One region of the Bradyrhizobium sp. USDA 376 genome, then DNA from elsewhere that is predicted to be linked to it. Evidence: predicted binding sites of a transcription regulator. Region 1 holds the regulator's gene; each other region holds the start of a gene.
What was found. Region 1 encodes PhoB, which activates phosphate uptake and scavenging genes when phosphate is short. Its sites were predicted from a motif close to TGTCATNNANCTGTCAT; they were not measured.
Positions count from the first base shown of each region.

Region 1 (7,774 bases):
GGCCGGTCGGCGATCCCTCGAGCCCGGATTTCTTCTTCTGCGGCGGCAAGGCGCTCTCCGGCCTTCCCTACTGCGCGCAGCACTCGCGCGTGGCCTATCAGCCCGCGGCCGATCGCCGCCGCGCGCCCGCGAAGCCGGGCACGCGGTAAGTTTGTTGATCTAGCTGATTGCAGCCGTCACACGATGACGGCTCAACGCTCCGATGTCGTCCCGGACAAGCGCGCCTCAAGCGCGCGCAGATCCGGGACCCATATGTGGACGGCCCCCGTGGCACAAGAGGCTTGGCGGTCTGATCGGATCGCTTGCATCCATATGTCCGGCCTGTTGGTGCGGTTGATTTGAACCGCTGGCCAAGATGGTTTCCGCGACGCGAGCTCCAATCAACCACGCGACCTGGGTTCGGCCGATGGGTCCCACGGGATGTCTCGCACCTCGGATCGATCGATCCTACCATCTACTCCTCTTGCAGCTCCGGCTCGGCCGGTCGGGCGAACCCGATCGGCTGATCTGTCTTAGGCGGCAGCCGCGGATGCAGCCCGCATCCGAGCGCCGTCGTATCTCTCCCCCGTCACCATCAGCTTCCAGGCGATGCGGGCATTCTTGTTGGCGAGCGCCACGGCTGCGAGCTTGGGCGGCTTGCGCTTGAGCAGGGCCAACAGCCAAGGTGACGGATGACCGCGGCCGCACATGGCCTGCTTGATCACGGCGGTCGCTCCCGCCACCAGGACGCTGCGCAGCCGCTCGTCTCCAGCACGGGTGATCTTGCCGAGACGGGTTTTGCCGGCAGTGGAATGGTCTTTCGGAGACAGCCCAATCCAGGCCGCATAATGCCTTGCGGAGCTGAACGCGTGCGGATCCGGCGTCTTCATGATCAGCTCAGGCGCACCGATCGGCCCGATCCCTTGAATCTCTGCAAGGCGCCGGCTGTCCGGGTTGGCACGGTGCCAGGCCTTCAGCCTGGCTTCGATTGTCTTCAGTTCCTCCTGTAACTGCGCGTACTGGCGGCCCTGCTGCGCCAACAGATCGCGCGCCAGTTCCGGCACGCTTTCGTCTTGCGCGATCTGCGCCAACAGCGGCTCGACCTGGCTGAGCCCCTTGGCCGCCGTGATCCCGAACTCAGCCGCATAGCCGCGGATCATGTTGCTAAGCTGGGTGCGCCGGGCGATCATCTGCTCGCGCAAGCCCGTCAGCATCAACGCGGCCTGCTGCTCGGCACTCTTCACCAGCACGAACCGCATCGTCGGCCGGCTCATCGCCTCGCACAGGGCCTCAGCGTCGCGCCCGTCGTTCTTGTTGCGCTTGACATAGGGCTTCACGTGCTGTGGCGCCATCAACTTCACTTCGTGGCCCAGCTTGCCCAGCTCCCGCGCCCAGTAATGCGCCGCCCCGCAGGCCTCCATCCCCACCTGCGTCGCCGGCAGCTTGGCAAAAAACTCCAGCATCTGCTTGCGCGTCAGCCGCTTGCGCAGCACTGGCCGCTCCGCCGCGTCCACCCCATGCAGTTGAAAAATATGCTTCGACGTATCGATCCCAATTCGGATAATCTCGCTCACGGACGGCTCCCTTGTCTGAGATTTGCAACAACCTCATTCTGGCACACTGATGCCGTAGGGGGCCGTCCACCCCATCAGCCACCGCAAGGTGTGTGGTTACGGGGACTCGGAGTTACCTTTTCGCAAAACAATCACGCCCTGTGGTTATGGGTCCCGGATCTGCGCTTACGCTTGTCCGGGACGACACTGAGCGTGTGGCGACAGCTCGCCAAACAAACGCCTGCAAGCCTTACGTCTGCTCGGCCTTCGCAAAGCGATCATCGAGCGCGTAGCCCGCGCCGCGGACGGTGCGGATCGGGTCCTGCTCGCGGCCGAGATTGAGCAGCTTGCGCAGGCGGCCGATATGGACGTCGACGGTGCGTTCGTCGATGTAGATGTCGCGGCCCCAGACGCTGTCGAGCAGCTGCTCGCGCGAGAACACGCGGCCGGGATGCTCCAGGAAGAACTCCAGCAGGCGATATTCGGTCGGGCCAAGATCGATCGGCCGGCCCGAGCGCGCCACGCGGCGCTTCTCGCGATCGAGCTCGATGTCGCCATAGGCGAGCACGGTGGCGAGCCGCTCGGGGCTGGCGCGCCGCAGGAGGCCCTTCACCCGCGCCAGCAGCTCCGGCACCGAGAACGGCTTGACGATGTAGTCGTCGGCGCCGGTCGCAAGCCCGCGCACCCGCTCGCTCTCCTCGCCGCGCGCGGTGAGCATGATGATCGGAAGCTGCTTGGTCTCGGGGCGGGTGCGCAGCCGCCGGCACAGCTCGATGCCGGAGAGGCCCGGCAGCATCCAGTCGAGCACGATCAGGTCCGGGATGTGCTCCTTGAGGCGGGTGTCGGCGTCGTCGCCGCGCATCACCGTCTCGACGTCATAGCCGTCGCCTTCGAGGTTGTAGCGGAGAAGCTCGGTGAGAGCTTCCTCGTCCTCAACCACCATAATGCGTGCGCCCATCGGCTCGTCGCTCCTTGAGTCTTCAGGTATTCGGGACCGTCGTGGCGAAGGTCGTCATGTCGCCCTTCGGCCGCTTGTCGGTGATGGCCTGGCCCTCGATCATGTAGAACACGGTCTCGGCGATGTTGGTGGCGTGGTCGCCGATCCGCTCGATGTTCTTGGCGCAGAACATCAGATGGATGCAGAACGAGATGTTGCGCGGATCCTCCATCATGTAGGTGAGGAGCTCGCGGAACAGCGAGGTGCAGATGGCGTCGACTTCCTCGTCGCCCTTCCACACCGCCATCGCCGCCGGCAGATCGTGCGCGGCATAGGCGTCCAGCACCGACTTGACCTGCTGCTGCACGAGATCGGTCATGTGTTCCAGGCCGCGGAACAGTTTCAGCGGATGGAAATCGGTCTCCAGCGCGGCAACGCGCTTGCCCATGTTCTTGGCGAGGTCGCCGATGCGCTCCAGATCGGTCGCAACGCGCATGGCGCCGACGATCTCGCGCAGATCCACCGCCATCGGCTGACGGCGCGCGATGGTGAGCACGGCGCGCTCCTCGATGCGCTTCTGCAGCGCGTCGAGATCTGCGTCGGTGGTGACCACGCGCTGGCCGAGCGCGACGTCGCGGCGGATCAGCGCGTCGACGGAATCGACGATCATGCGCTCGGCAATCCCGCCCATCTCGGCGACCAGGCGAGTGAGCTCCTGGAGGTCGGTGTCGAAGGCTTTTGCGGTATGTTCAGAACCCATGTCCTGTCTCCTCAGCCGAACCGGCCGGTGATGTAATCCTGCGTGCGCCGATCGCTCGGCGACGTGAAGATCTTGCTGGTGTCGTCGAACTCGATCAGCTCGCCGAGATACATGAAGGCGGTCTTGTCCGAGACACGCGCCGCCTGCTGCATGTTGTGGGTGACGATCGCGATCGTGTAGTTCTCGGACAGCTCCTGGATCAGCTCCTCGACCTTGGCGGTCGAGATCGGGTCGAGCGCCGAGCAGGGCTCGTCGAACAAGATCACCTCGGGGCGCACCGCGACGGTGCGGGCGATGCAGAGGCGCTGCTGCTGGCCGCCGGAGAGCGACAGGCCCGAGGCGTTGAGCTTGTCCTTGACCTCGTTCCACAGCGCGCCGCCGCGCAGCGCCTTCTCGACGCGGTCGTCCATCTCGGACTTCGAGATCTTCTCATAGAGACGGATGCCGAAGGCGATGTTCTCGTAGATCGTCATCGGGAACGGCGTCGGCTTCTGGAACACCATGCCGACGCGGGCGCGCAGCAGGTTGAGGTCCAGCTTGGGGTCGAGGATGTTGGTCTGGTCGAGCATCAGCTGACCGGTGACGCGCTGGCCCGGATAGAGGTCGTACATCCGGTTGAAGATGCGCAGCAGGGTCGACTTGCCGCAGCCCGACGGGCCGATGAACGCCGTGACGCGGTTGGTGCCGAGCGTCAGGTTGATGTTCTTCAGCGCGTGGTGCTCGCCGTAATAGAAGTTGAGGTTGCGCACCGTCACCTTGGCGGGCGCTTCCGGCAGCGGCTGCTGCGAGGCCAGATGGGCGTTGGAACTCACGGATACGGAAAGATCGGTCATTTTGCAGTCCTCTCGGCGCCGAGGATGCGCGCGCCAATGTTCAGGGCAAGCACGGTGATCGTGATCAGCAGCGCGCCGCTCCAGGCGAGCTGCTTCCAGTAGGCGTAGGGGCTCTGCACGAAGTTGTTGATGGTGACCGGCAGGTTCGCCATCGTCTTGTTCAGGCTGAGGCTGAAGAACTGGTTCGACAGCGCGGTGAAGAGCAGTGGCGCGGTCTCACCGGCGACACGGGCGGTGGCGAGCAGCACGCCGGTGATGAGACCCGACCGGGCCGCACGATAGGCGATGCGCTTGATCACCAGCGAGCGCGGCAGGCCGAGCGCGGAGGCCGCCTCGCGCAGCGCATTCGGCACCAGCAGCAGCATGTCCTCGGTGGTGCGCAGCACCACGGGGATCACGATGACGGCGAGCGCGAGCGCGCCCGCAATCGCCGAGAATCCGCGCATCGGCACCACCACCGCGCCGTAGATGAACAGGCCGATGATGATCGAGGGCGCCGACAGCAGGATGTCGTTGATGAAACGGATCACCGAGGTCAGCTTGTCGTTGCGGCCGTACTCGGCGAGATAGGTGCCGGCGAACAGGCCGAGCGGCGCGCCGATGCCGACGCCGAGCACGGTCATGATCAGCGAGCCGACGATGGCGTTGAGCAGGCCGCCTTCGGTCGAACCGGGCGGCGGCGTGTTCTCGGTGAAGATCTGCAGGTTCAGGCCGCTCAGGCCGTTGTAGAGCAGCGTGACCAGGATCAGCGCCAGCCAGGTGACGCCGAAGGCGGCGGCACCGATGCAGAGCCCGCGGATGACGATGTCCTTGCGGCGGCGGCGTACGTAGATCGGGTTCATGTCACTTCCCCGCCTTCTTTTCGAGACGCAGCAGCATCAGCCGCGCGGCCGCGAGCACGAAGAACGTCAGCACGAACAGCAGCAGGCCGAGCAGGATCAGGCCGGACTGATGCAGGCCGTCGCTCTCGGCGAACTCGGATGCGATCGCCGCCGAGATCGTGGTGCCCGGGGCGAAGATCGAGGAGGAGATGCGGAACGAATTGCCGATGATGAAGGTCACCGCCATGGTCTCGCCGAGCGCGCGGCCCAGCGCCAGCATGACGCCGCCGATGATGCCGACGCGGGTGTAGGGGATGACCACGCTGCGGACGACCTCCCAGGTGGTGCAGCCGACGCCGTAGGCGGCTTCCTTCAGCACCGGCGGCACGGTCTTGAACACGTCGACCGAGATCGAGGTGATGAAGGGCAGCACCATGATGGCGAGGATCAGCGCGGCGTTGAACAGGCTGAGATAGGACGGGGGCCCCGCGAAGATCGCGCCCAAGACGGGGACGCCGTCAAAAATCTTGATCATGAAGGGCTGGAAGGTGTTGGCCAGGAACGGGCCCAGCACGAAGAAGCCCCACATGCCGTAGATGATCGAGGGGATGCCGGCGAGCAGCTCGACCGCCATTCCGATCGGGCGGCGCAGCCATTGCGGGCACAGCTCGGTGAGGAAGATCGCAATGCCCAGACCGACCGGAATGGCGATCAGCATCGCGATGAAGGAGGTGACGAGCGTGCCGTACATCGGCCCGAGCGCGCCCAGCACGGGCGGATCGGCCGACGGCGCCCAGCGCTGCGTCCACAGGAAGGAGAGGCCGTATTCCTTCATCGCCGGGAAGGCGCCGACGATCAGCGAGATGATGATGCCGCCGAGGATCAGCAGCACCGAGATCGCGGACAGCCGCGTGATCCAGTAGAAGGTGAGATCGCCGAGCTTGAACGCGCTCAAGGCCTTGGCGCGATCATACGGTCCGGCGGCATCCATTACGTTGCTCTCGACAGCCATCTCAGCCACGCCGATCCCCTGTACCCGTTATTTGTATACGCTTGTTGTTGGTGGCGCGCTCCGGATGCGGCGCGAGGCCGATCCGGAGCGGAGGTCTTGCAGACTGTCCCGGCACTATGTCCGGGACAGGAGCGCCTTAGCTCTTGATCTCGGCAGCCCAGGTCTTCTCGATCAGGGTCACGACGCCCTCGGGCATCGGGATGTAGTCGAGCTCCTCAGCCGCCTTGCCGCCGCTCTTGAAGGCCCAGCGGAAGAACTTGATGGCTTCCTGCGAGGCCGCCTTGTCGGTGGCTTCCTTGTGCATGAGGATGAAGGTCGCCGCGGTGATCGGCCAGGACTTGTCGCCGGGCTGGTCGGTCAGGATGACGTAGTAGCCGGGAGCCTTGGCCCAGTCGGCGTTGGAGGCGGCCGCCTGGAAGGCTTCGACGGTCGGCTGCACCGGCTTGCCGGCCTTGTTGACGAGACCGGTGTAGGTCAGCTTGTTCTGCTTGGCGTAGGCGTACTCGACATAGCCGATCGAGTTCTTGGTCTGGCTGATGTTGCCCGACACGCCTTCGTTGCCCTTGGCGCCGACGCCGACCGGCCACTCGACCGCGGTGCCCTCGCCGACCTTGCTCTTCCAGTCGGCGCTGGCCTTGGCGAGATAGTTGGTGAAGTTGAAGGTGGTGCCCGAACCGTCCGAGCGGCGAACCACGGTGATCGCCTCCGACGGCAGCTTCACGTTCGGATTGAGCTTCTTGATCGCGGCGTCGTCCCACTTGGTGATCTTGCCGAGATAGATGCTGGCCAGAGTCTCGCCGTCGAACACCATCTCGCCGGGCTTCACGCCCTCGATGTTGACGACGGGAACGATGGCGCCCATCACCATCGGCCACTGGACGAGGCCGTCCTTCTCGAGCTGCTCGGCCTTGAGCGGCGCATCGCTGGCGCCGAAGGTCACGGTCTTGGCCTGGATCTGCTTGATGCCGCCGCCCGAGCCGATCGACTGGTAGTTCAGACCGTTGCCGGTCTCCTTCTTGTAGGCGTCAGCCCATTTGGAATAAATCGGGAACGGGAAGGTCGCGCCGGCACCCGTGATATCGGCAGCGAAGGCCGCCGTCGTCGATGCGGCGACCAAGCCAGCAGCGACGATAGTTTTGATGAAATTCATGCTGGTCTCCATACAGGGGAGCGAAGCGCCATCCGCGCCCGATCGCGCTCCCCGCGCCCGCCCCTTTAGGAGCGGTCGGCTGTGCTTTTACGAAGGTTTCGTGACAGTCGGATGACACCATCAAGCGATTGAAATCGCTTGATTTTCAGGCTTACACCGGGGCCTTCGCCTGGGGAAAACAGGCGGTGAAGGTAGCCCCCTGCCGGGGCACGCTTTCGATCAAAAGCCGGCCGCGATGACGGTTAAGAATATGTTTCACCAGCGATAATCCGAGTCCGGTGCCGCCCTGCGAGCGGCTGTCGCCGACGTCGACCCGGTAGAACCGCTCGGTCAGCCGCGGCAGGTGCTCGGGCGCGATGCCGGGGCCGAAATCCCGGACCATGACCCGGATTTCCTGAGTTCCGTCAGCGGCGGCGCTCGAGGTCAGCGACACGATGACGCGTCCGCCCGAGGCGCCGTATTTGAGCGCATTTTCGATCAGGTTCTCGAACAGGCGGAGCAGCTCCTCGCGGTCGCCCGCGATCATCACCGGCGGGTCCGGCAGATGGATCTCGACCTCGACCTGGCGCTCGCGGGCCAGCGGCTCCAGCCCGTCAGCGACCTGGCGGATGATCGGCAGCAGGTCGACCAGGGTATCGGGCCGGACATGGGCCGACAGCTCGACCCGCGACAGCGACAGCAGATCGTCGATCAGGCGCGCCATGCGGGTGGCCTGGTTGTGCATGATGC
Region 1 is NZ_JBSSGN010000001.1:3,318,366-3,326,139, reverse strand. Features, by position in the region: gene ACVJ19_RS15535 (GcrA family cell cycle regulator) at 1-149, shown strand, start outside; gene ACVJ19_RS15530 (IS110 family RNA-guided transposase) at 513-1,553, opposite strand; gene phoB (phosphate regulon transcriptional regulator PhoB) at 1,783-2,490, opposite strand; gene phoU (phosphate signaling complex protein PhoU) at 2,513-3,229, opposite strand; gene pstB (phosphate ABC transporter ATP-binding protein PstB) at 3,241-4,062, opposite strand; gene pstA (phosphate ABC transporter permease PstA) at 4,059-4,904, opposite strand; gene pstC (phosphate ABC transporter permease subunit PstC) at 4,906-5,895, opposite strand; gene pstS (phosphate ABC transporter substrate-binding protein PstS) at 6,032-7,045, opposite strand; gene ACVJ19_RS15495 (ATP-binding protein) at 7,197-7,774, opposite strand, start outside.

Region 2 (7,774 bases), 550 kb from region 1:
GAGATTGTTGTCGATCTTGAGGCCGCTCAGGATCAGCATCGGTCCGATCAGCGACAGCGGCACGGCGAGGATCACCGAGATCGGCGCGTACCAGCTCTCGTACTGGCCGGCGAGCACGAGATAGACCAGCAGCATGGCAAGCCCGAACACCCAGTAGATCTGGTTCGAGACCGCCTTCTCCTGGTACGACATCGCAGTCCATTCATAGCCGGTGCCGGGCGGCAGCGTCTTGTCCGCGATCTCCTCCATCAGCTTCAGAGACTGGCCGGACGAGTATCCCTGCGCCGGCAGGCCGATGATGGTCGAGGAGGGATAGAGATTGTAGAGGCTGATCAGCGACGGACCCGTCGCCGGCGTGATCGTGGCGACGGTGCCGATCGGGATCATGTCGCCGTTCGAGTTGCGCACCTGCATGTTGGCGATGTCGCGCTCGGTGACGCGGAAGGCGGGATCGGCCTGCGTATACACCTGGAACACGCGGCCGAACTTGTTGAACTGGTTGACATAGGACGAGCCGAGATAGGTCGACAGCGCCGAGAACACCTGGTCGGTGGTGACGTGCAGCGTCTGGGTCTTGATGCGGTCGATCTCGACGTTGAATTGCGGCACCGACGAGCGGAACGAGGACTGCACGCGCTGCAGCGCGCTCTGGCTCTGGCCGTTTGAGACCATCGCGCCGGTGATGGCCTGCAGCTTTGCGAAGTCGCTGTTGCCGTCGCGCAGCTCGACCTGCATCGAGAAGCCGGCGGCGTTGCCGATGCCCTGGATCGGCGGCGGCGGCAGCACGATGGTGCGTGCTTCCATGATCACGGCGAGCTTGTCGTTGAGGCCAAAGACCAACGAGCGCAGATCCTCGCCGGGCCCTTTGCGCGCATCCCAATCCTTCAGGATGATGTAGGCGACGCCCGCATTGGCAAGGCTCGCGCTGCTGTCGAGCGCGGAGATGCCGGCGATGGTGATGACCTGTGCCACACCCGGCGTCTCCTTGATGATCTCGCTGGCACGATCGAGCACCTTCTGGGTCCGCTCCAGCGAGGCGCCGTCGGGCAGCTGGATAGCGGCGATCAGATAGCCCTGGTCCTCGATCGGCAGGAAGCCGGTGGGCACCCGCGACAGGCCGTAGCCGCCGATCCCGATCAGCACCAAGGCAACCGCGACCGACACCGTGGCGTTCCTGACCAGGAAGGTGATCAGCCGCGTATAGCCGCGCTCAACCCGGTTATAGACGTTGTTGAAGCCGCGATAGAAGAAGTTGCGCCGCTCCGGCGGCACCGCCGGCCGCAGCCACAGCGCGCATTGCGTCGGCTTCAGGGTCGCCGCGTTGATGGCGGACAATAGCGCAGTCGCGGCGATCACCAGCGCGAATTGCGAGTAGATGCGGCCCGTCAGGCCGGCGAGGAACGAGGCCGGCAAAAACACCGAGATCAGCACCAGGGTGATGCCGACGATCGGCGCGAACAGCTGGTCCATCGCCCTGATCGCGGCGTCGTGGCCGTTCATGCCCTGCTCGATATTGTGGGCGGCGCCTTCCACCACGACGATGGCGTCGTCGACGACGATGCCGATCGCGAGCACGATCGCGAACAGCGTCGACATGTTGATGGTGAAGCCGAGCGCCGCCATCGCGGCGAAGGCGCCGATGATGGTGACGGGCACCGTCGTCGCCGGCACCAGCATCGCGCGCCAGTCCTGCAGGAACACGAGGATCACGACCAGCACCAAGAGGCCGGCCTCGATCAGCGTCATGTAGACCTCGTGCACCGAGGCCTCGACGAATTTGGTGGTGTCGAACGGCGTGTCGTATTTGATGCCTTCCGGGAAGCGCTTGGCGAGCTCCGCCATCTTCTTCTCGACCGCCTGCTCGACCTGGAGCGCGTTGGCGCCGGGCGACTGGAACACGCCGATGCCGGTGGCGGGCTGCTTGTTGAGCGAGAAGATCTGGCTGTAGGTCTGCGCGCCGAGCTCGACCCAGCCGACGTCGCGCACGCGCGTGACGTCGCCGCTGGTCCCCGTCTTGACGATGATGTTCTCGAACTGGGTGGCGTCGTCGAGCCGTCCGTTGACGTTGAGCGTGTACTGGAAGGCCTGGCCGGGCGGTGTCGGCGGCGCGCCGACCTGGCCGGCGGAGACCTGCTGGCTCTGCTGCTGGATTGCGTTGATGACGTCCTGCGGCACGAGGCCACGGACCTGCAGCTTGTTGGGATCGAGCCACACCCGCATCGAATACTGGCCGGCGCCGAACACCGTGACGTTGCCGACGCCGGGCAGGCGCGAGAGCTCGTCGCGGATGTTGATGGTGGCGTAGTTGCTCAAGTAGAGGCTGTCATATTTGGCGTCGGGCGAGGTCAACGTCACGAACAGCAGGATCGAGGTCGATTTCTTCTGGACGGTGACGCCCTGGTTCTGCACCGACTGCGGCAGCTGCGAGAGCGCGCTGGAGACGCGATTCTGCACCAGCACCTGCGCGAAGTTCAGGTCGGTGCCGATCTTGAAGGTCACCGTCAGCGTATAGGTGCCGTCGGAGCCGCTGTAGGACTGCATGTAGAGCATGTCCTCGACGCCGTTGACCTGCTGCTCGATCGGTAAGGCAACGGTGTCGATCACGGTCTTGGCGCTGGCACCGGGATAGCGCGTGGTGACCTGCACCGTCGGCGGCACCACGTCGGGGTATTGCGCGACCGCGAGGTTGAACAGCGCGACGCCGCCGATCAGGATCATCAGAAGCGCGATGACGTTCGAGAGGACCGGCCGCTCGATGAAGAACTTTGAGATCATGGCCGGCGGCTCCTACTTGGTGGACGCCTGGGACTGGTCGATCTTCGTCACCTGCGGGTCGATCTTCTGCCCCGGGATCACCCGCAGCAATCCCGCGATCACGACTCGGTCGTCAGGCTTCAGCCCGCTTTCGATCACGCGCAGGCCGTTGTCGGTCGGACCGATCTGCACCTTGCGCTGCTCGACGACATTGTCGCTATTGACGACGAGGAGGTAGCGGCCGCCCTGGTCGCTGCCGAGCGCGGTGTCGGGGACGAGCAGGGCGCTCTTCTCCTGGTCGAAGGGCACGCGGACGCGGACGAAATAACCTGGCAGCAGCGCCCGCTTGTCGTTGGGGATGACGCCGCGCACCGCGAGCGTGCCCGTCGATGTATTGAGGGTCGGCGAGACGTAGTCGAGGTGGCCTTCATGCGGATATCCGGTCTCGGTCTGGAGGCCCACCTGGACCGGCAATTGTTTGAGGTCGGCGACGGTCAGCCCGCGGCGGGCCGCTTCGGCGCGAATGCGAAGGACGTCCTGCTCGTTGACCGTGAAGTTCACCCAGATCGGGTCCAGGGCGACGATGGTCGCGAGCTGGGTCGGGGAGGAAACGCCGACGAGCTCGCCGACCGAAACCAGGTGCGCGCTGACGATGCCGTCGAACGGCGCGGTCACGTTGGTGTAGCCGTAATTGACCTCGGCGAGCCTGGTATTGACCTGCGCCTGCTGGAGGTTGGCCTGAGCGTTGTCGCGGGTCGACGTCGAGGTGTCGAGGGTGGACTGCGAGACCGCCTGGCGCTGCACCAGGTCGACCTGCCGCTTGTAATCGGCTTCGGCCTGCTTGACCGTGGCTTGCGCGCCGACCTCCGCGGCCTTCGCCTGCTCGACCTTGAGCTTGTACGTCTCCGGCTCGATCGTGAACAGCTGGGTGCCCTGCTTGACGAAGCTGCCGTCCTGATAGTCGATCGATTGCAGGAACCCCTGCACGCGCGCGACGAGATCGACGCTCTTGATCGGGGCGGTGTTGCCGGTGGCTTCGACATAGCGCGTCACCGGGCGCTGCACCGGCGTTGCCACATCCACCTTCGGCGGCGGCGGCGCCACGAAGGCGTTCTTGTCCTCGCAGCCGGCGAGCGCGATCACGGCGCTTACGGCGGCGAGCGCCCGTCCGACCTGTCTCCACGCTCCGTTGCGATGGACGAGCGATGCAGGATTCGCGCAGGTCATTCGGTGGCCCCCGATTGTTGTCTGTCGGTGCGGCAGGCTACCAACAAACGTCCGGCCGTGGAACACCATAGCCATGGCAGTCGCCGGCCTTGCACTGCAAACCGCGCCGTGGCCTTTGGCAGGTTTGTCATGGCAAACCGCTTTTCACCGAGCGCACGATCGACCAGAATTGCGTCAAAGAGGCTGAGCAGTTGAAAGAAGAAAAGCGAGGAGAACATGACATGCGAACGTTGCTCCAATCGGCCCTTGCCGGCCTCGTTCTCGCAGCGGCCCTCGCCATGCCCGCGCTAGCCGATGGCCTGAAGGACGAGATCGCGCCGACCGGCAAGCTGCGGGTCGCGATCGCGATCAGCCCGGCGGGCGGCGCGTTCTGGTCGACCAGGACGGAAACAGGCTTCGCCGGCGTGCCGGTCGATCTCGGCAAGGAGATGGCCGCGCAGCTCGGTGTATCAGTCGAATATGTCGTGCACCAGAATTCCGGACAGATCACCGACGCCGCCAGCAAAGGCACTCTTGAGAAAGGTGCTTGGGACGTCACTTGGCTGCCCAAGGATCCCGAGCGCGAGACCAAGATGCTGTTCGGCCCGATCTACGAGGTCGCGGACGCCACCTACATCGTCAAGCCCGGCTCGACGATCACCAATTTCGCCACGCTGGACCAGGCGGGCATCAAGGTCGCGGCCGTCAACGCTACGACCACCATGCGCGGCGCCATCGCGCATCTGAAGCAGGCGAAGGTCACCGGCTATCAGACATACGATGATATCTTCGGCCTGCTGAAGAGCGGCGAGATCGATGCCTTCGCATTGTCGCGCGATCAGCTCAACAAGATGGCGCAGAAGATTCCGGGCACGAGGGTGCTCGACGAGACCTTCAAGAAGACGGTGACCGCCGTCGCCGTTCCGCTCGGCCACAGCCAGGCTCTCGCCTTCGTCACCAAATTCATGAACGAAGCGGTGACGAACGGCACCTTGCGCAGGGCCTATGACAACAACGGCCTGAAGGACACGCCGATCCGCACCGAATAGGCGGACGGCGCAGGAGGGCTGCGCCGCGCGCTAGTCTCACGGCTCCGCGGTGCGAATGCCCGCGGGGCTCACCTGCAGCTTGAGTGTGGACGTCCTGGTCAACGCCTTGCCGTCGAACGCGAACGCGATCAGCTCGTTCTCGACCATGCACTGCGCCACGACATGTTTGGAGTCCTTCGACCACACCATGCCCTGGCACCAATGGCCGATCTTGGCCTCCGCCACCGGCGCGAGCTCGGTCCCCGAGATCCGGTAGACCTTGAGCAGCCCGAAATCGTTGAAGAAGGGCGAGGCGGAGGGCTTGTTCGAGCCGTTCATGACGGTGACGGCGACATGATTGCCGTCCGGCGACATCTTCACCGCTTCCGGTGTCTGCCCGACGGTGACCGTCGTGACGACGCGGATCGGCTTTGCGGTCATGTCGATCAGGCTGATCGTGTCGTTGTCGCCGCTGCCGGTGCCGACATTGCCGATGACGGCCGCCGCGCTGCCGGTGAGGTCGATGTCATAGGGGCGGATGCCCGCGGAGAGGTCGCGCTTGGCGTACTCGACCTTGGTCCCGTCCACGGTCAGAAGCGAGATCTTGCTGTCGCCGTCGCGCGTGACCAGCGCGGTCGCGCCGTCGCGCGAGAACACGGCGTGGCTCGGCCCTGACTTGGCGTCGCCGAGCTGGATCTTGCCGGCCGGCGTCAGCGTGCTCCCGCTGATCGCAAAGACCGAGACGGTGCCCTCGCTGCGGTTGGCGACCAGCGCCAGCGTGCCCGCGCGGTTGATCGAGACGCCGGCCGCGCCCGCGCCGGCCTGGTGGGTCGCGAGCACTTTTGGCGGTGAGGACTTCAGGTCGATGACCGAGAGCTTGTCGTCGGGCACCGCCTTGGTCGGGTCCGCCGGATCGACCTTCATGGCGCCCGTCACCAGCGCAAAGGCGCCGTCCGGCGCGATCGCCACGCTCGGCGGCGGGCCGACGACGCTGGCAGGTGCCGCCACCTCGCCCAGAAGCTTCAACGTGCCGTCGGTGAGGTCGATGACGCTGACCGTATCCGGCAGCGGCTGCTTGCGCACCACGGCACTGCCGTTCTCCAGCACCATCTTGCCGTCATTGGCGCTGACGACGATCTCGGCGTGGGCGGCAAAACTGGCAAGGCCGGCCAGGGACGTGGCGACCAGAGCTGACGCGGCATGGCGCACGCGCATGCGAGGAGCGGCTTTCATGTTTCCCCCGAGGATTTGTTCTTGTCCGGTCAAGCTAAATGCAACCGGGCGTATGACGCAACGATCTGGACGCGATCTTTTCTGCCTTCGCCCACGGAATAAACGCGCCTGACGCGGTCCGGCGAGGACGGCGCGAAGCAGGCAGCTGCGTTAAAAATCTTGTCTCGGCTACTGCGCAAAGTGTCTCGTGCGTCAAACTGACACAGCTCTGTCATCCGCCGCCGCTACGTTCCCGAATGTCGGCGTCCATCCTTTCGGGGCAACACAACAATGAAGACCAGATTTCTGACGACGGTCGCGTTCTTCGCGGCCGCGACGGCACTCGCGTGCAGCATTCCCGTGCTCGCGGACGATTTCGGCCGGGACCGGGACCATGACCGGGATCACCACCGTCATCCGCATGACATTCATACGGAAACTCCGATCAAGCATCTCGTGATCATCTTCAACGAGAACCGCTCGTTCGACCATTATTTCGCGACCTATCCGAACGCGGCCAATCCGTCCGGCTCGATCCCGTTCGTGCCGAAGCCGCATACGCCGAAGGTGAACAACCTCGTCACGGCCAATCTGCTGGTCAACAACCCCAACAGCAATCCGGCCAACGGCACCGGCGCGACCGACCCGTTCCGCCTCGACCGCACCCAGGCCAACACCCGCTCGCAGAACCATGCCTACACGCCGGAGCAGCAGGCCGTGGACAACGGCAAGGAAGACCTGTTCCCGAAATTCACCGGCCGCGGCACCGCCGGCGGCGCCGGTGCCTTCGGCACCAACGGGCAGGTGATGGGCTATTTCGACGGCAACACCGTCACCGCCTTCTGGAACTACGCCCAGCACTTCGCCATGAGCGACAACAACTGGACCGACACATTCGGTCCCTCGACGCCTGGCGTGCTCGAGGTGGTCGCCGCACAGACCAACGGCGTGCAGAACGTCGTCGGCACGTCGTCGTCGATTGCCGACGGTCAGGGCGGCCTGACGCTGATCGGCGACACCGACCCCGGCAACGACGTCTGCTCAAGCACGACGAGCACCATGCTGATGGGCGGCAAGAACATCGGCGACCTGCTCAACGCCGAGCACATCAGCTGGGGCAGCTTCATGGGCGGCTTCGATCTCACGCTCAAGAATGCCAACGGCACGACGGGCTGCGCCCGCAGCACCTTCTCCAGCAACGTCAACGGCACGATCGTGGACTACGTCCCGCATCACGCCTTCTTCCAGTATCACAAGTCGACGGCCAACCCGACCCATGCGCGGCCCGGCTCCGTCCATGCGATCGGCCACACCTATGCCGCCGGCGGCAAGACCGTCGATCCAGCCAACCACAATTACGATATCGAGGACTTCTACGCCGCAGTGAAGGCCGGCAATTTCCCGGCCGTCTCCTACATCAAGATGCCGGCCTTCCAGGACGGTCATGCCGGCAACTCCGATCCGCTCGACGAGCAGGTCGGCAATGTCGAGCTGATCAACTTCCTGCAGAAGCAGCCCGAGTGGCGCGAGACCGCGATCATCATCACCTATGACGACTCCGACGGCTGGTACGA
Region 2 is NZ_JBSSGN010000001.1:3,866,128-3,873,901, forward strand. Features, by position in the region: gene ACVJ19_RS18105 (efflux RND transporter permease subunit) at 1-2,775, opposite strand, end outside; gene ACVJ19_RS18110 (efflux RND transporter periplasmic adaptor subunit) at 2,788-3,981, opposite strand; gene ACVJ19_RS18115 (hypothetical protein) at 3,978-4,199, opposite strand; gene ACVJ19_RS18120 (transporter substrate-binding domain-containing protein) at 4,203-5,009, shown strand; gene ACVJ19_RS18125 (YncE family protein) at 5,046-6,221, opposite strand; gene ACVJ19_RS18130 (phospholipase C) at 6,492-7,774, shown strand, end outside.
Region 2: ACVJ19_RS18130 (phospholipase C) is a predicted target of PhoB. The motif match lies at 6,420-6,436, and genes of this name have one in related genera.

Region 3 (7,774 bases), 100 kb from region 1:
TGAGATAGCGGTCGTTGCAGAAGATGATGCGCCGCTCCGCATCGGTCATCACCACGCCCTGGTTGAGATTGTTCATGGCGGAGGAGACGAAGGCATTGCGCCGCAATTGCAACCGCCTCGTCCGGCGCAGCGCCGAATGGACCCACAGCGCGACGGTGGCCAGGAATGCGCAGACGACGATTCCCGCGATCAGGACTTCCCAGATCAGGTTGGGATCGAGCTGGCCGATGTAGCTCGGCGGGGCAAGGCCGTCCGAGAGCGCAAAGGCGCGCGCAGGCGCGACCGCGCCGGCCAGGCACACGACGGCCTGCACAGCAATCGGAAGCGTGCTGCCCACGTGCCAGTTCTTCTCAGCCATCAGCCACCCGCGATTTCAACGTCGGATTGTCTGGCCTCGCGGGTTTGGATCGGGTAAACGCCTGTACGCGCAACAGAAAAAATGTGACGCCAAACACGGCAATTGCCCTGACATGATAAATGCTTCCTTAACGGAAAACGGCCCCAGGCCCTCGTTCTCAGGTCGAATGCCACCGGCGCTCCCAGCGGACGTCCTGCACAACCATGGATAAGGTCGACTGCATCGTCATCGGGGCCGGCGTGGTCGGGCTTGCGGTGGCCCGGAAGCTCGCCCAGGCCGGGCGCGAGGTCATCGTGCTCGAGGAGGCCGAGGCCATCGGCACCATCACCTCCTCGCGCAACAGCGAGGTGATCCATGCCGGCATCTACTACCGCGCCGGGAGCTGGATGGCGCGCATGTGCGTCAGCGGCAAGCACGCGCTCTATCGCTACTGCGCCGAGCGCGACATCCCCCACAAGAATTGCGGCAAGCTGATCGTCGCGACCAATGCGAAGGAAACCGAGAAGCTGCAATCGATCAAGGCGCACGCCGAGGCCAATGGCGTGCTCGACATGCAGCTGCTCACGGGCGAGGCCGCACGCGCGCTGGAGCCTGCGCTGGCCTGTGACGCCGCGCTGCTCTCGCCCTCGACCGGCATCATCGACAGCCACGCCTACATGCTCTCACTGCGCGGCGAGGCCGAGGAAGCCGGCACCGCCTTCGCGTTTCACACGCCGCTGGTCCGCGCCAAGGCGGCGGCCGGCGTGATCGAGGTCGAGGCCGGCGGCGAGGCGCCGATGACGCTGCAATGCAGCCTCCTCGTCAACGCTGCGGGACTCTCGGCGACGACGGTCGCGCGCAACATCGAGGGCATGCCGCTGGACCGGATTCCGCCGGCGTATCTTGCGAAGGGAAACTACTTCAGCTGCAGCGCCAGGGCGCCGTTCTCGCGCCTGATCTATCCGGTGCCTGAGCCCGGCGGGCTAGGGGTGCATTTGACGCTGGATATGGCAGGGCAGGCGCGTTTCGGTCCAGATGTCGAGTGGATCGAGACGATCAACTACGAGGTCGATCCGTCGCGCGCAGAGCGCTTCTATCCGGCGATCCGCAAGTACTGGCCGACACTGCCCGACGGCGCGTTGATGCCGAGCTATTCGGGCATCCGCCCGAAGATCGTGCCGCCGGCAGTGGCCACGCAGGATTTCCTGATGCAGGGCCCGCGCGATCACGGCGTCGCAGGTCTGATCAACCTGTTCGGCATCGAATCGCCGGGACTGACATCGTCGCTCGCGATCGCCGATCACGTCACCGAGCTCGCAGAGATCTAGGCCACGCGCAACGATGATTGCGCGCGGTCTCGCACCTTGCAGCAGGGATAAGCGCAATGGCTCTCATCCCTGCCTGAAAGGGTACGAGCAACTCTACACTGTTACGGGGGTTACTAGTGGAGCGTATCGCCTTGCTTCAGACGCTCGATCTGGTCCTTGACCATCAACTTCCGGCGCTTCAACTCAACAATTTGCAGGTCGTCTGTTGAAAGGTGCACGAGAGCTTCGTGCAATTCGTTTTCGAGAAGTTTGTGTTTCCGCTCCAATTCAACAAGATGTGCCTGAATTGTCATTCGAAACCTCCTCGGTAGGGTTGAACCTCAGGATTCGATCCGGACGGCGAAGTCTACATCACCGATTCGTTCTGTCGATGGGTATCCGTCGTCGCGGCGTCATTTTTGAAAATACATATGTAATGAAGCGTGAGTACGGAACCGCGCAGGAAAAATCCATGATATCAATGCGCTTGCGCAGCGCCGCAGCGAACCGTTGAAATATCTTGCGGGAGATCGGTGCGCGACGGCCTGAGATCGCTTGCGGTCACGCCGCGCAAGGACGATAATTTCCACAAGGCATCCACAGCCTTGATCTCACGCCTATCGGTTTTTCGGCCACCGCAGACATGACCCATGAAGACGAGCGCGAACTCGAAGCCGAGCTCGCCCGGTTGCAGCAGGAACACCGAGATCTCGATGCCGCGATCGATGCACTGCATCAATCGCCTGCCCCCGACCTATTGCGGTTACAGCGGCTGAAGAAGCGCAAGCTGTTGTTGCGCGACCGCATCGCGTTCATCGAAGACCAGATCACGCCCGACATCATCGCCTGATCGCGTCCCGAGCTGCCGTGGCGGCTCCCCGTGACTGAATCCGCTTGACTCGAAAAGAACAAAATAGGAACATTCCTGTGCCCGACGCCCCAGGAAACGCCCAAGGGAAACGCCCAAGGAAAACTCACAAAGGACAACGCAAATGCCGGCACCCGCCCTCTTGGACAACAGTCACTATGAACAGGCCTGCGATCAGGCGATCGCGATGTGCGACGGCAATCTGCGCAGCACCATCAAGGCGCTGATCATGGCCAACGAGTATCTGGAGGCGGAACTGGAGGAATTGCAGGCGGCGATTTCCGCCGGCTGCATTCCCGAAACCACGCGCGGCAAGGTACGGAGCAAGAGCAGCGCCGCTTGACCGTCAACATTGGAGCAACGCCATGTCGGATGTGACCTACTACGTTGCAATGCCCTTTTTGATTGATGACGACGGATCACCCGTCGCAGGCGCGGCGGAGGAGTGTCAGTCCTCATCGGCAGCACTACGCCGCGCCGAGATTCTGGCGCGCGGTGCCGGCCATATCGGCGCGGTCGCCTTCAGCCGCAGCGGCGATCCCATGACCGGCGAATTCGGCGACGCGACACTGCTGCGCAAATTCGGCAACGTGCCGGAAGATCTCGCCACGCTGTAGGGAATTTTTGTTTGAGCATTCGGGTCCGGATCATGCTCTAGTTGCTGACGAGCCGGATCCGCGGCTCGTGCCGGCGGCGCGCCTTGCGCACATACATGGCGGCATCGGCCTCTTCCAGGGCGCGGCCTGCATCGGAGTGCGGACCGAGCAGGGCGACGCCGGCGGAGGCGCCCGCCATCACGTTCTGGCCTCGGAAGTCGAAGGACAATTCGTCGATCGCCTGCTCGAAAGTCGCAGCCTTCGCCTTGGCGTCGGTCTCGTTGAGATTCCACAACAGCAGCGCGAACTCGTCGCCGCCGAGCCGGCCGACCACGTCGGAGGCGCGGACCTGGCGCGTCAGCGTCGCGACAATCGCCTTGAGCACCTCGTCACCGGCGGCATGGCCGAAGGAATCGTTGATCGGCTTCAGCCGGTCGACATCGAGCACGATCAGCGCGCCGCTGGCGCGATACCGCTTCATGTAGGCAATGGCGCGCGTGAGCTCGCGCTCGAATCCGCGCCGGTTCGGAATCTCGAGCAGGAAGTCGGTGTCGGCGGCCGCCTCGAGTTCCGAGACCCGCAGCAGGGCCGCCTTGAGCTTGCTCTTGAGACCACGGATGGTCGCTTTGCTGTCGTCGGCATCCGGCGCGCTGCGCGAGGCCGGCTTGGCCGGGCGCTTCGAGACGGCTTTGGATCGGCCGGCGCTGGTCTTCCGGCCCGTTTTGGCCTTCGCAGCGCTCGCCCTTTTTGGTTTCTTCATGGGCATCCTGCTCAATGAAGGCTTGCGGGGATTCACCAAGACAGGATAGTGCATTCCCTTCTCCTTGCCACCGCCTTGCGAGCCGCCGGCCGGAACCGTTAATCTGGCCTATGTTTCTGTTTTCCCGAGCACAATTGACGTCATGACCGCGCCGATCGCCATCATCATGGGAAGCCAGTCGGATTGGGACACGATGCGGCATGCCGCCGAGACGCTCGATGCGCTCGGCGTCGCCGCCGAGACCCGCATCGTTTCGGCCCACCGTACCCCCGACCGGCTGTTTGCCTTCGCCAAGGGCGCCAAGGCGGCGGGCTACAAGGTCATCATCGCCGGGGCCGGCGGCGCTGCGCATCTGCCGGGCATGGCCGCGGCGCTGACGGAGCTCCCGGTGTTCGGCGTTCCCGTCGAATCCAAGGCACTCAAGGGCCTCGATTCGCTCTATTCGATCGTGCAGATGCCCGCGGGCATCCCGGTCGGCACCCTCGCCATCGGCAAGGCCGGCGCGATCAACGCGGCGCTGCTTGCAGCTGCCGTCCTGGCATTGTCCGATCCGGCCCTGTCCGACCGCCTCGCCGCCTGGCGCAAGGCACAGACCGACGCGGTTGCCGAGCGTCCGGAGGACAAGGCGTGACTGACGCAAAGCAGGTGAAGCTGAAGCCCGGCGACACCATCGGAATTCTCGGCGGCGGACAATTGGGACGGATGCTGGCGATGGCCGCGGCGCGGCTCGGCCTGCGCTGCCAGGTGTTCTCGCCCGATCCGGATTCGCCGGCCTTCGACGTCGTGCTGAACGCGACCTGCGCCGAATATGCCGACGTCGAAGCGCTGGAGCTGTTCGCGGGCGACGTCGACGTCATCACCTACGAATTCGAGAACGTGCCGGCGGCCGCCGCGATGGTGCTGGACGCGCGCCGCCCGGTGCTGCCCAATCGCAAGATCCTCGAGACCACCCAGGACCGGCTCGCCGAGAAGGATTTTGTGACGAAGCTCGGCATCGGCACTGCGGCCTATGCCGACGTCACTTCCGTCTCCTCGCTGCGCGAGGCGATCCTGAGGATCGGCCTCCCGGCGGTGCTGAAGACCCGCCGCTTCGGCTATGACGGCAAGGGCCAGGCCATCATCCGCGCGGGCGACGACATCGCCAAGGTGTGGACCAGCCTCGCCACCAAATCGGCAATCCTGGAGGCCTTCGTGCCGTACGAGCGCGAGATCTCGGTGATCGCCGCGCGCTCGGCCGCAGGTGAGGTCGAGTGTTTCGACGTGACCGAGAACGAGCACCGCGACCACATCCTGAAAGTGTCGCGCGCGCCCGCGGCGATCCCGGACGCACTCGCGCATGAGGCGCGCAACGTCGCGAGCAAGATTGCGACTGCGCTCGACTATGTCGGCGTGCTGGCGGTGGAGATGTTCGTGCTCGCCAACGGCACCGGACCGAAGGTGCTGGTCAACGAGATCGCCCCGCGCGTGCACAATTCCGGGCACTGGACGCTGGACGGCGCCTCCGTCTCGCAGTTCGAGCAGCACATCCGCGCCATTGCCGGCTGGCCGCTCGGCAAGCCGGTGCGCCACGGCGAGATCGTCACCATGACCAATCTGATCGGCGACGAGATCAACGACTACGACAAGTGGCTGACCGTCCCGGGCGCCACGGTGCACATCTACGGCAAGGGCACGCCGCGCCCCGGCCGCAAGATGGGCCACGTCACCGAAGTTTGGCCCGCCAAGGACAAGTGAACGGGACTGCAGCAGAGGCTGCAATCCCGCTTGGCAATCACGCCGTCTTCACACCCGCGACGACGCCGGTGGGCTCCTCGCTGAGCCAGCGATAGATCACCCCGCCGAGCGCACCGCCGATCAGCGGCGCAACCCAGAACATCCAGAGCTGCGACAGCGCCCAGCCGCCGACGAACAGCGCGGGGCCCGTGCTGCGCGCTGGATTCACCGACGTGTTGGTGACGGGAATGCTGACGAGATGGATCATCACAAGCGCAAGCCCGATCGCGAGCGGCGCGAAGCCCGCGGGCGCGCGGCCGTGGGTAGCGCCCATGATGATGAACAGGAACATCATGGTCATCACCACCTCAGTGAGGAAGCAGACCATCATGCTGTACTGACCGGGCGAATGCGCGTCATAGCCGTTGGACGCGAAGCCCTTGGTGACGTCGAAGCCGGGGGCTCCGCTGGCGATGACATAGAGCAGCGCGGCGGCAACGATCGCACCGCAGACCTGCGCGATCACGTAAGGCAGGATCTGGCCGGTCGGAAAGCGCCCGCCGGCGGCAAGGCCGACCGTGACGGCCGGATTGAGATGGCAGCCCGAGATGTGGCCGATCGCGTAGGCCATCGTGACGACGCTCAAGCCGAAAGCCAGGGACACGCCGACCAGACCGATTCCGACCTGCGGGAAGCCGGCCGCGATCACCGCGCTGCCACAACCTGCGAATGTGAGCCAGAAGGTGCCGATAGCCTCGGCAGCATATTTTTTCATATCCATTGTCGTCCCCTCATTTCAAAGATTCCGGAACAAAGCTCCGGTCGCGCCCCGCCCCGGGCGTCAAACCGCCCAAATCGGGGCCGCACAAAGGTATTTTCGCCGCATTTAATGGCCGAACTTGGCCCGAAAACCCGCTTGGCCGGTGGACATTCCAGGTTTTGTCTGATACATCCGCGCGCTCAAGGTTAAGGGTGCCGGGCTTTTTGCCATCCCCTTTGACTTACCAGAATTCAAATCCGATCCACTGAAGAGGATGCCGCGTGCAGGTTCTCGTTCGCGATAACAATGTCGATCAAGCCCTCAAGGCGCTGAAGAAGAAGATGCAGCGTGAGGGAATTTTCCGCGAGATGAAGCTCCGCGGTCACTACGAAAAGCCCTCCGAGAAAAAGGCCCGCGAAAAGGCCGAGGCCGTGCGCCGCGCGCGCAAGCTGGCCCGCAAGAAGCTGCAGCGTGAAGGCCTGCTGCCGATGAAGCCGAAGCCGGTGTTCGGCGCCGGCGCCGGTGGCGAGCGCGGTGGTCGTGGCGGCCCGGGCGCAGGTCCGCGCGGACCGCGCTGATCTTTCCGGATTTACCAGACTTCAGTTTTCGATGACGCGGGCCCAGAGCCCGCGTTATTATTTCGTAGCGGTGCCTTTCTGGGATGGGGCACTTACCGATGCGGCACTAGCGCGAGCGAACCGTAGATGGCCTCCCCTCTCCCCGAGCGCCGCTTGGCGCGACGACGCCTGATCTGGCGCCAGCCGCTCGCGCTGACTTTGATGGGGATTGCGCTGTGCGGCTGCTCCTTCGACCTGGGATCGCTGATGCCCGAGAAGGAGAAGCCGCAGGAGGCACCGAAGGCGGCGGCGACTGCCGAGAGCGCGGTCAGCGCCGGCAACGTCACCGAAGCCCAGGCCCACACCGCAAAGGCCCAGTCCCTCGCCAAGTCAGGCGAGACCGCGGCAGCGCTGGACGAGTTCAACCGCGCCGTCGGCCTCGATCCCTACAATGCGCAGGCGCTCTATGGCCGCGCGCTGATCTACCAGGGCAATAACCAGCACGATTTCGCCGTCGCCGATTTCAGCGCGGCGAGCGGGCTCAACCCGCAAAAGGCCGAGCCGCTGCTCGGCCGCGCGACCAGCTATCTGGCGATCGGCAAGGTCAAGGAAGCCGCGGCCGACCTGGATGAAGCCTCCGAGGCCGATCCGCACAATCCCCAGGTCTGGACCGCGCGCGGACAGGCCTATGAGCGGCTCGGCGACAGGGCCAAGGCGGCGGCGTCCTACAACAAGGCGGTTGCCCTGCGTCCACGCGACGATGCCGCCCGCAGCGGCCTCGCCCGCGTCGGCGGCTGACAGCGGTGCTCGAACTTCGGTTCTGATTGGATCAGAACCGAAGTTCTAGATTCTTGTTTTGACGCGTTTTCTTCACGC
Region 3 is NZ_JBSSGN010000001.1:3,423,048-3,430,821, reverse strand. Features, by position in the region: gene ACVJ19_RS16045 (sensor domain-containing protein) at 1-358, opposite strand, end outside; gene ACVJ19_RS16040 (NAD(P)/FAD-dependent oxidoreductase) at 562-1,665, shown strand; gene ACVJ19_RS16035 (YdcH family protein) at 1,779-1,958, opposite strand; gene ACVJ19_RS16030 (YdcH family protein) at 2,288-2,494, shown strand; gene ACVJ19_RS16025 (hypothetical protein) at 2,637-2,855, shown strand; gene ACVJ19_RS16020 (hypothetical protein) at 2,878-3,129, shown strand; gene ACVJ19_RS16015 (diguanylate cyclase domain-containing protein) at 3,167-3,868, opposite strand; gene purE (5-(carboxyamino)imidazole ribonucleotide mutase) at 4,011-4,499, shown strand; gene ACVJ19_RS16005 (5-(carboxyamino)imidazole ribonucleotide synthase) at 4,496-5,602, shown strand; gene aqpZ (aquaporin Z) at 5,640-6,362, opposite strand; gene rpsU (30S ribosomal protein S21) at 6,623-6,919, shown strand; gene ACVJ19_RS15990 (tetratricopeptide repeat protein) at 7,046-7,696, shown strand.
Region 3: ACVJ19_RS16035 (YdcH family protein) is a predicted target of PhoB. The motif match lies at 2,045-2,061, and genes of this name have one in related genera.

Region 4 (7,774 bases), 730 kb from region 1:
TCGCCGAAGGTTTCTCGGTTGCGCTCGGCACCGAGTACAAGAAAGCCGAGGAGCCGAAGAAGCGCTTTGCCGTCGAAGGCAAGAATTTTGAGATCGGCCATGGCGACGTCGTGATCGCCGCGATCACCTCCTGCACCAACACCTCGAACCCGAGCGTGCTGATCGGCGCGGGCCTCTTGGCGCGCAACGCCGCTGCGAAGGGCCTCAAGGCAAAACCGTGGGTGAAGACCTCGCTCGCCCCGGGCAGCCAGGTGGTCGCGGGCTATCTCGCCGATTCCGGTCTCCAGGCCGATCTCGACAAGGTCGGCTTCAACCTGGTTGGTTTCGGCTGCACCACCTGCATCGGCAATTCCGGTCCGCTGCCGGAGGAGATCTCGAAGTCGATCAACGACAACGGCATCGTCGCCGCGGCCGTGCTCTCCGGCAACCGCAACTTCGAAGGCCGCGTCTCGCCGGACGTGCAGGCGAACTATCTGGCCTCGCCGCCGCTCGTCGTCGCCCACGCGCTCGCGGGCAGCGTGACGAAGAATCTCGCCGTCGAGCCGATCGGCGAGGGCAAGGACGGCAAGCCGGTCTACCTCAAGGACATCTGGCCGACGACGAAGGAGATCAACGCCTTCATGAAGAAGTTCGTGACTGCGTCGATCTTCAAGAAGAAGTATGCCGACGTGTTCAAGGGCGACACCAACTGGCGCAAGATCAAGACCGTCGAGAGCGAGACCTATCGCTGGAACATGTCTTCGACCTATGTGCAGAACCCGCCCTATTTCGAAGGCATGAAGAAGGAGCCGGAGCCGGTCACCGACATCGTCGAGGCGCGCATCCTCGCCATGTTCGGCGACAAGATCACCACCGACCACATCTCGCCGGCCGGTTCGATCAAGCTCACCTCGCCCGCGGGCAAGTATCTCAGCGAGCACCAGGTGCGCCCCGCCGACTTCAATCAGTACGGCACGCGTCGCGGCAACCATGAAGTGATGATGCGCGGCACCTTCGCCAACATCCGCATCAAGAACTTCATGCTGAAGGGCGCGGACGGCAACATCCCCGAGGGCGGTCTCACCAAGCACTGGCCCGACGGCGAGCAGATGTCGATCTACGACGCCGCGATGAAGTACCAGCAGGAGCAGGTGCCGCTGGTGGTGTTCGCCGGCGCCGAATACGGCAACGGCTCCTCGCGCGACTGGGCCGCGAAGGGCACGCGTCTGCTCGGCGTGCGCGCCGTGATCTGCCAGAGCTTCGAGCGCATCCATCGCTCCAACCTGGTCGGCATGGGCGTGCTGCCGCTGACCTTCGAGGACGGCACCTCCTGGTCGTCGCTGGGCCTCAAAGGCGACGAGAAGGTCACGCTGCGCGGCCTCGTCGGCGATCTGAAGCCGCGTCAGAAGCTGACCGCGGAGATCGTCTCCGGCGACGGTTCGTTGCAGCGCGTTTCGCTGCTCTGCCGCATCGATACGCTGGACGAGCTCGACTACTACCGGAACGGCGGCATTCTGCACTATGTGCTGCGCAAGCTCGCGGCCTAAGCGCGAATTTGTGAACGGTGGCTCACTGCGACGTGAGTAGAAGGTTAAACGAAGGCGGCCTATCACAAGGCCGCCTTCGCGCGTTTGCGGCATGCTTTGGATGGGCCCATCCGGCGGAAACTCGGCTTTGCACGGTTTCCTGGATGGTTGAGCAGGCCGCGCCCCGTAAGACTACGGTGACCATCAATCGATAAGATTCCCCCTCCCACGAGCTTTGGTGTGCGGCGTTCGACATGACAACAATGACGGCTTCTCCCCTGATTTCACGTTGGTCCGGTGCCCTCTGGTCGGGAGCACTCGGCATCTGTGCGATCGTCGCCGTCATCCGTCCCGCCCACGCCGATCCCCGCGCCGTTGTCGAATTGTTTACCTCGCAGGGCTGCTCGTCCTGCCCGCCCGCCGACAAGATCATCGGCGATCTCTCCAGCGATCCCTCGATCATCGCGCTGAGCATGCCGATCGACTATTGGGACTATCTCGGCTGGAAGGACACGCTGGCGGATTCGCGTTTCTCTGCACGGCAGCGTGCCTATTCACGCATGCGCGGCGACCGCGAGGTCTACACGCCGCAGGTCGTGGTGAATGGCTCGACGCATGTCATCGGCAGCGATCGCGCCGGCATCGAAAGCGCGATCGGCAAGACCGACAAGGGCACCGGCGTGATGAGCGTGCCGGTGACGATGTCGCTCTCGGGCAAGCAGATTAACGTGTCGGTGGCCGCGAGCAAGGAGCCGGCGGTCTCGCACGGCGAGGTCTGGATCTGCTCGATCGCCAAGTCGGTGCCGATCTCGATCGCCAAGGGCGAAAATCGCGGACAGCAGATCACCTATCACAACGTGGTGCGCAACCTGCTCAAGGTCGGCGACTGGACCGGCCGTCCGGAAAGCTGGACGGTGCCGCTGGAGAACCTCACGCGCGACGGCGTCGACGGCGCGGTGGTCTATGTCCAGGACGGCAGCCGCGAGAAGCCGGGCCCGATGCTCGGCGCGGCGTACACCTCGCTGCACTGATTCGAATTTCTCTTGAGCGTCGCACTCTGCTCTCAACCCTCATGGTGAGGAGCGCGCCCTTGCGCGCGTCTCGAACCATGTAAGGCCCCGCTGATGCAGCGTGGCCTCGCATCCTTCGAGATGCCGCGCGAAGAGCGCGGCCCTCAGGATGAGGGGAGAGAGTTTGCGCAGCGGTGGCGGGGAAGGTTTGTCGCGGCCGGAAACATCCCGACACAAACAAAAAAGGACCAACTCGCGTTGGCCCTCCTTGTCGCGCGTACAGACCCGATCCTGTTCGACCCCGGGGGGCTGGGGGCTGAGGAATCCGGAACCGAAAGGACCGGGTCAACGCACACCCGTCTTTTCGCAATGCAGGGCGGCAGGCGCTTGGCGGAAAAGCGGCGAGACTAAGATTCTTGCGCACGATCCCGTGACGGTTCGTCGCGACAGAGTTCCACCCCTGCGTGTGGTCTGGTTCGCATCCGATTCCATCGGTTGAGCCGTTCGGCTCTTGGGCCTCTTTTCCGGGTTCCATCGAGAGGCCTTGCGGAGAACAGCGGTTGGCGCAATCATGCAACTGTCATGATCCGCGGGTTCCGGGGACGGTTTTCGCGGACGCGGTCATGTTGTGCGATGAGGAGGCGCTTCCCATGAGCCTGATGCCGGAGGATGCCGATCCGAGCGGGCAGCGCGCGGCGGTGCGCCCCGCCGCTGCGAACGCGCAGTCGAACCGGGTGACCTTCAACCGGCTCGAGCTGCATCGTATTCTCAATCTCTACGGCCGCATGGTTGCCGACGGCGAGTGGCGTGACTACGCCATCGACTTTCTCAGGGATCGCGCGGTGTTCTCGGTCTATCGCCGCGCCTCGGAAGTGCCGATCTATCGCATCGAGAAGGATCCGCGCCTCGCGCGCAAGCAGGGCATGTACAGCGTGATCTCGGCGACGGGTTTGATCCTGCGCCGCGGCCACGAGCTCGAGCGCGTGCTGCTGGTGATCGATCGCAAGCTGGCTGTGGTGTAGCAGCACGAACGGTGCCGTAGGGTGGGCAAAGGCGCAAAGCGCCGTGCCCACCATTCATTCCCCAATCGCCGAGCAACATGGTGGGCACGCTATTGCTTTGCCCACCCTACGAGACCGAGCTATTTGGCTGGCACCGTGCGCGCGCCCTCGCCGAGGTCGCGCTGCATCATCACCGTATCCAGCCAGCGGCCGAATTTCAGCCCGACATTGGGATGCGTACCGATCATCTTGAAGCCGCCCTTGGTGTGCACGCCGATCGAGCCGGCATTGGCGGAATCGCCGATGACAGCGATCATCTGGCGGAAACCGCGCGCCTCGCATTCGGTGATCAGCCGCTCCAGCAGCTTTGAGCCGACGCCACGGCGGTGGAAGGACGGGTCGAGATAGATCGAGTTCTCCACCGTGAAGCGGTAGGCCGGCCGCGGCCGGTAGGCCCCGGCATAGGCGTATCCGGCGACGCGCCCGTCGAGGATCGCGACGAAATAGGGATAGCCGCCGTCGACCAGCGCGCGGTAGCGGCGCGTCATCTCGGCAAGGTCGGGCGGGTCCAGCTCGAACGTCGCCGTGCCCTCGCGGACGGCCTGCTGGTAGATGGCGGTGATGGCGGGAAGGTCGGCCTCGGTTGTGGGCCTGATTTCAGGTGCGGACATGAGGGGAAGATTAGAGGCTTCCCGCGGGCGCTGGAAGGGGCCTGGGTGCATCCCACATCCTCCGTCATTGCGGGCGGAGCGACCTCCATCTCCTCCGCTGTCATTCCCCGCGAAGGCGGGGAATCCAGTACGCTGCGGCCTCTCGATTCAATCACCGGCGTCACGGAGTACTGGATCGCCCGCCCCAGTGCGCAATTGCGCACAAGGCGGGCGATGACACCGAGTATGTGGCTGCCACCGAGGCCCAAAAACAAAAACCCCGGCCTCTCGGCCGGGGTTCGTGTCGTTCGCTCGGGTCTATCGCTTAGTCGCGCTGGCCGAGGAGCTGCAGGAGCAGCGTGAACAGGTTGATGAAGTTCAGGTACAGCGACAGCGCGCCGGTGATGGCCGCACGCTCTGCGATCTCACCGCCGGCCGAAGCGTAGCCGTAGATGTAGTCGTTCTTCAGCCGCTGCGTATCCCAGGCGGTGAGGCCCGCGAACACCAGCACGCCGACCACCGACACGATGAACTGCAGCATCGAGCTCGCCAGGAACAGGTTCACCAGGCTTGCGATGATGATGCCGATCAGGCCCATGAACAGGAACGAGCCCATGCCGGTCAGATCACGCTTGGTGGTGTAGCCGTAGAGGCTGAGCGCACCGAAGGTCGCCGCGGTGATGAAGAACACCCGCACGATCGAGGTGTGCGTGAACACCAGGAAGATCGACGACAGCGAGATGCCCATCAGCGCCGAGAACACCCAGAACAGGATCTGGGCGGTCGAGGGGGCGAGGCGGTTGATGCCCGCCGAGATCACGAACACCATCGCGAGCGGCGCGAGCATGAACAGCCACTTCAGGGGGCTGACGAACATCGCGTAGCCGAACGGCGTCAGGAACAGCTTGCCGACGCGGACGGCGTCCGCCGTCGGAACGTCGGTCACGGCGGCCATGTAGACGCCGAGCGCGGCAAGGCCCGTGATGGCGAGGCCAATGCTCATGTAGTTGTAGATGCGCAGCATGTATGCGCGCAGGCCGGCATCGACCGTCGCGGCGTCTACACGCCCGGCGGCCCTGCCGAAAGGAGAAGCGTAGTTACGGTCTAGGTCCGACATGGTCGAATTCCCGTTGGTTGGCCGGTCCGGCATGAGGGTCGCCATGCCTCCGGTTCGTCAAACTCTATCTCGGATACCGCTGCCTGCCGACTAAATTTTGGCTAACAATCGGGGCTCCGAACCCATTCGATATGTGGGAAACTAACACATTCGCTGCAACCGTCCACGCGCGGCTGAATGTCGCCCTTGGCTACAATCCAGACGGGCGGACCGTGGTTAATCGCAGGAATCGTGCGATTTCGCTACCGCGCGGCTGCCCGCTACCATTTGTCACAAATTCCGCAACACCGTGGCGGGCTTTTTGTTCAACGCCAGCAGCGTGCCGGCGAGCCCGAGCCCGACCGTGACGATCAGCGCGGCCGCCACCACGCCGGCCGCGCTGCCGGCCTGCCAGACAAAGCTGAGCGTCATCAGCCGCGTCACGATCATCCAGGCCGCGATGCTGCCGGCGATCACGCCGAACACGGCAGTGGCAAGCCCGATCAGGAGGTATTCGAGCGCATAGGCGCCGAGCAGCCGCAGCCGCGTCGCGCCCAGGGTCTTCAGGATCACCGCATCGTAGACCCGGTGACGATGGCCGGCGGCGAGCGCCCCGCCCAGCACCAGGATTGCCGAGATCAGGGTCACGGCGCTGGCGCCGCGGATCGCCAGCGCCAGATTGGTCACGACCGAGCCGACCGTCTCCATCACCTCGCGCACGCGCACGCTCGTCACCATCGGGTAGGCGTCGGCCACCTGCTTGATGATCTTGCCGTCGCCTGCGGCATCGCCGCCCGTTTCCGTCAGCGTCGCGATGTGGGTGTGGGGCGCGCCCCTGAAGGCGTTGGGCGAGAACACCAGGACGAAATTGATGCCCATGCCCTGCCAGTCGATGTTGCGCAGATTGCTGATCTTCGCCGGGATGTCGCGGCCGAGCACGTTGACCACCACCTCGTCGCCGAGCTTGAGGCCGAGCCCGTCGGCGATCTTCTTCTCCATCGAGACCAGCGGCGGGCCCGAATAGTCCGCGCTCCACCACTCGCCCTCGACCACCTTGGACCCCTTCGGCAGCTCGGCGGTATAGGTCAGGCCGCGGTCGCTCTGCAGCACCCATTCGGAATCCGTGGTGGGCTTGAGCTCCTCGGCGCGCACCCCGCGCGCGGCGACGATGCGCCCGCGCAGCATCGGCACGTCCTCGACCTTCGCGCCCGGCGCGATCTGGCGCAGATAGAAGTCGAACTGCTCGGCCTGCGTGCTCGGGATGTCGATGAAGAAGAAGGACGGTGCGCGGTCGGGCAGCGCCGCGAGGAACTGCCGGCGCAGATTGCCGTCGATCTGGGTGATGGTGACGAGCACGGCGAGCCCGAGGCCCAGCGACAGCACGACGGACGGCGTCAGCGCGCCCGGCCGGTGGATGTTGGCGATCGCAAGCCGCAGCATCGGCTGCCGCGTCCGCGGCAGCCGCCGCGCGATTGTCATCAGCAGGGCGGCGATGCCGCGCAGCAGGGCGAACACGACGACGGAGGAGGCCACGAATACGGCGGCAATGCGCTTGTCGAACGACAGCCCGATCACAACCGCGACGAGCAGGGCGATCACGACGCCCATGAACACGAGATAGCCCAGGCGCGGCCGGTGCCATTCGGAGCTGATGGTGTCGCGGAACAGCGCCGCCACCGGCACGTCGTGCACACGCCCGAGCGGCCACAGGCCGAAGGCGAGCGCGGTCAGCAGGCCGTAGACGAAGGACAGCGCGAGCTCGTCGGCATGCACGGCCGGAACCACCGGCAGCGGCAGCAGCTTGCCGAACAGCCCGACGATGGCGAAGGGCATCGCGGCGCCGAGCGCAAGGCCGATCACCGACCCGATCGCGGCCAGCAGGATCACCTGCGCCAGATAGATGCCGAACACGTCCCGGCCGGTGGCGCCGACAGCCTTGAAGGCCGCGATCACCTCGAGCTTGCGGTCGATATGGCTCTTCACCGCGTTGGCGACGCCGACGCCGCCGACCAGCAGAGCGGCGAGGCCGACCAGTGTCAGGAATTGCGTGAAGCGGCTGATGTTGCGCTCCAGCTGCGGCGAGGCATTGGAGCGGCTGCGGATCTCCCAGCCGGCCTGCGGCGCGGCGCTCCGCGCATCCGCGATGAAGGCCTCGGTGGCGCGCTCGCTGTTGGCTGTGTCGGGCAGCTTCACCCGATAGACCCAGCGCACCAGACTGCCGGGCTGGATCAGCCCGGTGGCGCGCAGGCCGGCCTCGCTGATCAAAAAGCGCGGGCCGAAGCCGATGCCGCCGGCGAGCTTGTCGGGCTCGGCCTCGACGGTCGAGCGGATCTGGAAGGTCGCAGATCCAATGGTGACGCGGTCGCCGGCCTTCAGCGAAAGCCGCGCCAGCAGTGTCGGATCGGCGGCGGCGCCGAACGCGCCGTCGCGTTCTGCAAGGATGTCGGACATCGGCAGCGGCGGTGCCAGCGTCAATTGGCCGAGCATCGGATAGGTGCCATCGACCGCCTTC
Region 4 is NZ_JBSSGN010000001.1:2,586,988-2,594,761, reverse strand. Features, by position in the region: gene acnA (aconitate hydratase AcnA) at 1-1,526, shown strand, start outside; gene ACVJ19_RS12190 (DUF1223 domain-containing protein) at 1,760-2,536, shown strand; gene ACVJ19_RS12185 (DUF2794 domain-containing protein) at 3,166-3,537, shown strand; gene ACVJ19_RS12180 (N-acetyltransferase family protein) at 3,657-4,187, opposite strand; gene ACVJ19_RS12175 (Bax inhibitor-1/YccA family protein) at 4,492-5,283, opposite strand; gene ACVJ19_RS12170 (ABC transporter permease) at 5,554-7,774, opposite strand, start outside.
Region 4: ACVJ19_RS12185 (DUF2794 domain-containing protein) is a predicted target of PhoB. The motif match lies at 3,083-3,099, and genes of this name have one in related genera.